DNA from 2 places in the Pseudoalteromonas sp. MMG012 genome. Region 2 is predicted to be linked to the other one. Evidence: riboswitches for the same ligand, from Rfam matches in the RefSeq annotation. Region 2 holds a riboswitch; the other holds the start of a gene.

Region 1 (3,418 bases), on a different contig from region 2:
CAAGGCGGTGTTGCGATCATAGGCATGCCAGATTGGGATGAGCGAAAACGTTCAACATGGGAAGTAATGGGTGAGATAAGCACTAAAATGCGCGAAGTAACTGATATTAGAGCTTTTGCTATTATGCGACGAGGAATTGGTGGTGGTGGTCAATCTCGGCCTATTGAATTTGTGCTACAAGGTAATGACTATCAAGAACTAGCACAATGGCGAGATAAGATCATTAATCGAGCTCAAAAGAACAAAGGGCTCGTTCGACTCGACCATGACTACAAAGAAACTTTTCCACAGTTTTTAATTCAAATAGATAAAACTAAAGCGGCTGATTTAGGTGTGTCTATCAGTGATATAGGTAATACGCTTGAAACAATGTTGGGGCAACGCAGAGTCACCACCTTTATCGATCGGGGTGAAGAGTATGATGTCATACTAAAAGGCACAAAAGCTGACTTTGGCGGTCCCAATGATATCGCAAATATTTTTGTCAAATCACGTACTGATGAACTGATCCCTCTTGACAGCTTGATCAGCATCAATGAAGCGGCCACCGCGTCACGTCTAAATAGATACAACAGAATGCGTGCTATAACGATCACGGCAAACTTAGCGAATGGCTATACGTTGGCTGAAGCTCTGGACTTCTTAAACACTGTTGCAGCTGAAGAGAATAATATTGATGGTGCAATAGACTACAAAGGTGAATCACAACTGTTTTATGAAGGTGAATCAGCCATGACTTACGTCTTTATCTTAGCACTAACCGTGACTTTTTTAGTGCTCGCAGCACAATTCGAAAGCTTTATTCACCCACTAGTAATTATGTTAACTGTGCCACTTGGCCTCGTTGGTGCGATGTACGGACTTTACCTAACCGATAGCTCGCTCAATATATATAGCCAAATTGGTATCGTCATGTTAATTGGTTTGAGTGCCAAAAACGGTATTCTGATTGTTGAATTTGCCAATCAACTGCGTGACAAAGGTATCGCATTTGAACAAGCCATCGTAACGGCATCGGTCCAGCGCTTAAGGCCTATCATTATGACTTCACTTACGACTGTAATGAGCGCAATTCCACTCGTTATGGCTGTTGGCCCCGGTTCTGAGAGTCGAATGGTGATTGGTGTCGTGGTTTTTGCTGGGGTGAGTGTATCCACATTACTCACTTTATTTGTGATCCCTTGTGCGTATAACTTATTGTCTAAAAACACACAATCACCAGAGTTTTTAGCGCTACAATTAGAGCAACAGGCTACAGCTATAAAAAAGGTTGAACATGACTAGTATAAAAAAAGCCACTTTTGGTGGCGGCTGCTTTTGGTGTATTGATGCTGCATTTCGTCGCGTTAGAGGAGTTACATCGGTTCGCTCAGGCTATACAGGTGGACACACACCAGAGCCAACTTATAAAGCTATTTGCCAAGGTGATAGCGGCCACGCAGAGGTAGTGGAAGTAAGCTTTGACAGCACCATGGTTAATTACGACACTTTACTGGCTATGTTCTTTACGTTACATGATCCAACCCAGTTAAATCGCCAAGGTAATGACATTGGTACACAATATAGAAGTGTGATTTATTATCACGATGAATATCAGCATCGCACAATCAGTGATACGATCACAAACATTCAGCAACAAATATCAGCACCTATTGTTACCGAAGTCAGCGAAGCACAAACATTCTACGCGGCAGAAGACTACCATCAAGACTATTTTAATGAGAACCCTAATCAGGGGTATTGCAGTATGTTAATTGCGCCAAAAATAGCAAAGTTTGAACAACGATTTGTGAATAACATAGATTAAAACTCCCGTCTAATGAATGGGATGCCATAGAAAGCTTGCTTTCGAACATCCCAAAAAACCATAACACCTTGATTTTTAATAAACAAAAATCATTCACCCTCTTTTATCGCCATCAAATATAATTTAGAAATCGACATAACACAATTATCAAGACACCGTATAGACTTTGACATTTACCTATAAAGACCTCAGACTACGCGTCAAAATAGTGAGGTGCTTAATCCTCTTGTATCGGATAAAGATAATCGGGAAATTAGTGCCGTAACCACCTTGGTTAAATAGTCTAATACTGCCCCCGCAACGGTAATGGCTGAGCAAACATGTTCACCAAAGTCCGGAGACCGGCCTCACTATAAAATCCAGTTTATAATATTGCGGTGGGCAATATGGGATATATCGTGATGCTTTAGCATGACTGTATTTCTCATTGCTCCCCTAATAATGAGATACTTATGCAACTATTTATGTTTTTTGTGTTCGCTTTATTGGTCATACCCACAGTATCAAGCAAAGAGGTCGCGCCCAGTGACAGCACCAACATAGAAATTTTAGAAGTTGAACATACAGGCAGCTATTCACCCTCTTATAAAATTTTCCAGCGTCATGAGTTTATTAATAGTGCTCAAACCTTGTCCGATATTCTAAGCTCTATAAATGGTATTCAAATACGCCAAATCAGTGGACTCGGTAACCCAGTTGCAATTTCTATCCGAGGTTCAAATAGTAAGCAAGTACAATTTTATATTGATGGGCAGCTCGTCAACGACAGTCAATTTGGTGGATTCGATTTAAATCAAATCCCAACAGAGCAAATTCAGAGCATAGAAATAAGTAAAAGCCAAGCCATTGGGACTGGGGCTACTCCCATTGGCGGTGTTGTAAGGATCAATACGTACAATCCAGATAGCTCACAAAAAAAGCTATCAGCCGTCGTCGGATCTTTTGGTCATACCGAATTAAATGCTACGGTCAATACGATTTTTGACCAGCATACTTTAACGCTCGGCGCACAAACGCTAAATACCAATAATAATTACCAATACTTAGTGCCTCAAACGTTTAACAACCCTTCTATTTCTGAAAAGCAGGCATTGCTTAACAATGGCTACAGTAAAAATACACTCTATATCAATGATAATATAAAATTTGAAAACAACAGAGTTAGAATTCACGGGCAATATTCAGATCAAACGAAAGAGTTACCGAATTATAGAAATAACTCCCCTGAAACCACATCCAATTTAGCCACTAAAACATGGCGTCTCGGCTATTTGCATACGTTGCATGATATACATGCTTATGTACCCAGCATTGAGCTGGATAGCTATTATCAAGATAAGAGTGAAATTTATTTAGACGCCCCCAACGGAGTTTCAGAGCAAAGTTATCATTATAACTCTGATAAAAAACATGTGAGCGTAAAGCCAACGGTTATCTGGGACAGTTATACATTTACACCTTTTATTACCCTCACCGACCACGCCTTTCAGTCCGAACAATTCATAAATGATCAAGCAAATCCATGTAATGGCATCAGCGAATGCGATATCAAAGCGCAATTGCAGCAAACAAGCTACGGCACACGTATCGAGTGGCAAGGAAATACACTAC
Region 2 (3,418 bases):
TGCCAGTGAAGCATGAATTGGTATCTGTAACCGTGCTGCATCCTTCAGCAATGACCGCTGATGGATTGGCAACCGCACTCACTGTAATGGGAGCAGAACGAGCTAAGGCTTACGCAGAAAAACATAACTTGGCTGTATATTTGATAAGCAAAAGTGATACTGGATTAGTTACTTATGCCAGTGAACAGTTTAAACCTTATTTGTGAGTAAGGAGTAACCGCGTTATAATGAGGGGTGTTTTATACCGTCGTCAGCTCAATAGTTGAGTTGTTTTTTTGCATTTTAAGAGGCCTGTGCAATGTCGCTGTTTTTACTTACATTTGGTTTACTGATTTTAATTGTTACGGCAATGGCAATCGGTGTGATTGTTCAGAAGAAATCTATGGCAAGTAGTTGTGGTGGCCTTGGTTCTGTTGGTATTGATAAAGCATGTGACTGCGATGATCCATGTGATCGACGCAAAAAGCGCTTAGCTAAAGAGCAAATTTGGAAAGAAAACCAAATTTTATAATATGCTAATAAAATGACGTTAGTAGCAGGTTGTTGCTAATTTTAATGCGAGCTATAGGCTCGCATTTTTGTATCTGAATTTTGGGAGGAGGGGTTATGCAGAGCACATGGTATTTTTTGCGTCATGGTGAAATCGTCGAGCAAGGTATATTATGTGGCCGTTCTGATATAAATCTCAGTCCTCTCGGTTGGCAGCAACTAGAAGATGTAATGAAAGGTATTACCGCAGTAACGCAAATCTTCAGCTCCCCACTAGTTAGATGCAGTAAGTTTGCGACAAAAATTAGCGAACAAAGGCAATTATCTGTTGAGATAGTTGATGATTTGCAAGAAATGGACTTTGGCCTGTGGGATGGCAAGCCTTTTGAGTGGTTATGGTGCAATACTGATAAACCGAGCATCGGTGATTTTTGGGCTGATCCTTGGTCACATACGCCACAAGATGCAGAGTCTATGACGAATTTTCATTTACGAGTTCAAACTTGGTGGCAATCACAGCTAGCGATCCCAAACGATGAGTGTAGCTTGGTAATAACCCACGCAGGTGTTATTAAACAGTTGTTGGCTATGATTCTGCAGTTTCCTAGTAATAGCGTGAAACAGCTTAGTATTTTTGATGTTGGGTATGCTAGCGTAATAAAAGTGCAGGTGTACTATGATGAACAAGGTGTCGCTTGGCCTAAAGTTGTATTTTAGACGTCTAGACAGCATAATACGGTTGTTTGTTGGTATTTCTTGGGAATGAACTGCAAATGTTCAACTGTCCCCGCAACTGTAAAGTACTGTGAGTACGAAAGTCAGATACCAAGACCAACAACTTTCTCATGAGCGGGCGTACTCTGAGTTGTTCAATATGCTTCATAATACCCATATTTCAAATGATATGATGGGTTGTCTTTTATATTGCTCACCTTGATATAACGCGTACACTGCTGATTTATTCAATCGCTTGTTAAAGCTTAACTGATGCTAAAGGGGCACTGTGGAAGACGCTAAAAAGTGCCAAACGAAAGTTATTGAAGTACGTGATCTTGCGCTGAAAATTGATGATAATCAGATACTCAGTGATATTAACTTCTCGATTGATACAGGCAAGTTTGTTGGCTTAATTGGCCCTAATGGAGCTGGAAAATCTTCGTTGTTACGAAGCCTATATCGATATACAACCCCAACGACGGGAGAAATTGTCTTTTTAGGCAAGCCTTTATGCCATTACTCAAGACAAGACTACGCAAGGCAAGTCGCAGTGGTGTTACAAGAGATCCCAGACCAATTTAATTTGAGTGTTTTTGATGTAGTGGCAATGGGGGTATTACCTCACAAGTCATTATTTAGTGCTGTGAGTTTACAAGATAAATTAGCTGTAGCCAGTGCTATCGATAAAGTAGGTCTCAGTGATAAAACTCGCCAGCCATTTTCTTATCTTTCCGGTGGTGAAAAGCAACGGGTATTAATTGCGCGAGCGATAGTACAGCAGCCTGTGTTTTTGATTATGGATGAGCCAACGAGCCACCTTGATGTGAAGTATCAAATTCAAATAATGGAGCTTGCTAAATCACTCAACATCACAGTACTCGCTTCTTTTCATGACTTAAATCTTGCTGGTGCATTGTGCGATGAAATACTCGTTTTAAAGGAAGGTGCTTTAGTTGCACATGGAAAACCACTTGACGTGTTCAATGCACAATTGTTGGCGGATGTTTATGGCGTATGTGCATCGGTAAGTTCTGTTTCATGCCCTTATGAAGGCATCGAGCAAGTCCCACATATTCGGTATCATTACGGATATGCATTATGAAGCGTATCGTTACAATATGTGTACTGTTCTTTGGTTGTGTATTCAGTTTTTTTATGGCGTTGAAGTTGGGAGCAATTGATATTACGGGGGAGCATGTCTTTAATGCACTGTGGCAATATCAAGCAAATGACTTCTCACAAAAAATTGTGGTTGAGCTACGTTTGCCACGCGTTATTCTCGCATTTATTGCAGGTAGTGGCTTAGCATTGGCTGGACTCATTTTACAGACGGTGACTCGTAACCCTTTGGCTGATCCTTATCTTTTTGGTATTTCATCTGGCGCATCTTTTGGGGTTGTATTACTGTTCGCACTGACAGGCATTCAAGCTGGTCTTGCGCTTTCAGGGGCAGCGTTTGCCGGTAGCTTGTTGGCCATGACGCTCTTGTTGTTGATTGCAAAAGGGCGAGGCTCTGCTCAAGTAGAGGCGATGTTATTGGCTGGGGTTGCGTTGTCCTTCCTATTCAGTGCGTTTACAAGTTTATTATTGTATTGGAGCGATCCTCAGGCGATCAGCGCTATTTTATTTTGGAACTTAGGCAGTTTTAGCAGAGCCGATTGGCAGTGGCTATGGTTACCCTCTTTTGTGGTCTGTGCTTGCATGTTGGTGATGCTGCTGTTACGCCGTTCAATCAATGCCCTTTTACTGGGTGATGAAAGTGCTACGACTCTAGGTGTGAGCGTTGAAAAGCTACGTTTAGGTATGTTGCTGTTGAGTTCGTTGTTAACGGCTGTGTTAGTCGCAATGTGTGGTGGCGTCGGGTTTGTAGGATTGATGATCCCACATATTGTACGTTTTTTTGTGTCTCAAGCGACAACTTTAGGGCTGTTCGCAACAGCGTTGAGTGGTGGGTTGTTAATGATTTGGGTTGACGTTATTGCACGGGTCGCATTAGAAAATCAAGAGTTACCGATTGGCGTGATCACTTCAGCAATTGGCAGTGTCTTTTTCTTAGGTCTGCTGATGTTTCGAAAGCGGTCAGCCTAGTTGGGTTGTGAAATACATAATGAGAATAAACATATGGTAAAGCCATTAGATAATAAATTTTCAGCACAAATAAAACAAAAGATTGATTTAAAAACCAAACCACTCGGCGCATTAGGGCAGTTAG

Evidence for each region. Region 2 has a riboswitch for cobalamin ahead of J8L97_RS00700 (ABC transporter ATP-binding protein). Riboswitches for the same ligand answer to the same signal wherever they lie in the genome.
Region 1: linked by a shared signal. The riboswitch ahead of J8L97_RS04560 (TonB-dependent siderophore receptor) and the one ahead of J8L97_RS00700 (ABC transporter ATP-binding protein) in region 2 are both predicted to bind cobalamin.

The regions. Positions count from the first base shown of each region.
Region 1 covers NZ_JAGJEF010000008.1:75,549-78,966, reverse strand. Annotated here, with positions in the region: gene J8L97_RS04570 (efflux RND transporter permease subunit) at 1-1,284, shown strand, start outside; gene msrA (peptide-methionine (S)-S-oxide reductase MsrA) at 1,277-1,807, shown strand; cobalamin riboswitch at 2,002-2,172, shown strand; gene J8L97_RS04560 (TonB-dependent siderophore receptor) at 2,260-3,418, shown strand, end outside.
Region 2 covers NZ_JAGJEF010000001.1:147,526-150,943, forward strand. Annotated here, with positions in the region: gene J8L97_RS00685 (FAD:protein FMN transferase) at 1-206, shown strand, start outside; gene nqrM ((Na+)-NQR maturation NqrM) at 299-511, shown strand; gene J8L97_RS00695 (histidine phosphatase family protein) at 607-1,206, shown strand; cobalamin riboswitch at 1,212-1,344, shown strand; gene J8L97_RS00700 (ABC transporter ATP-binding protein) at 1,493-2,308, shown strand; gene J8L97_RS00705 (iron ABC transporter permease) at 2,305-3,294, shown strand; gene cobT (nicotinate-nucleotide--dimethylbenzimidazole phosphoribosyltransferase) at 3,328-3,418, shown strand, end outside.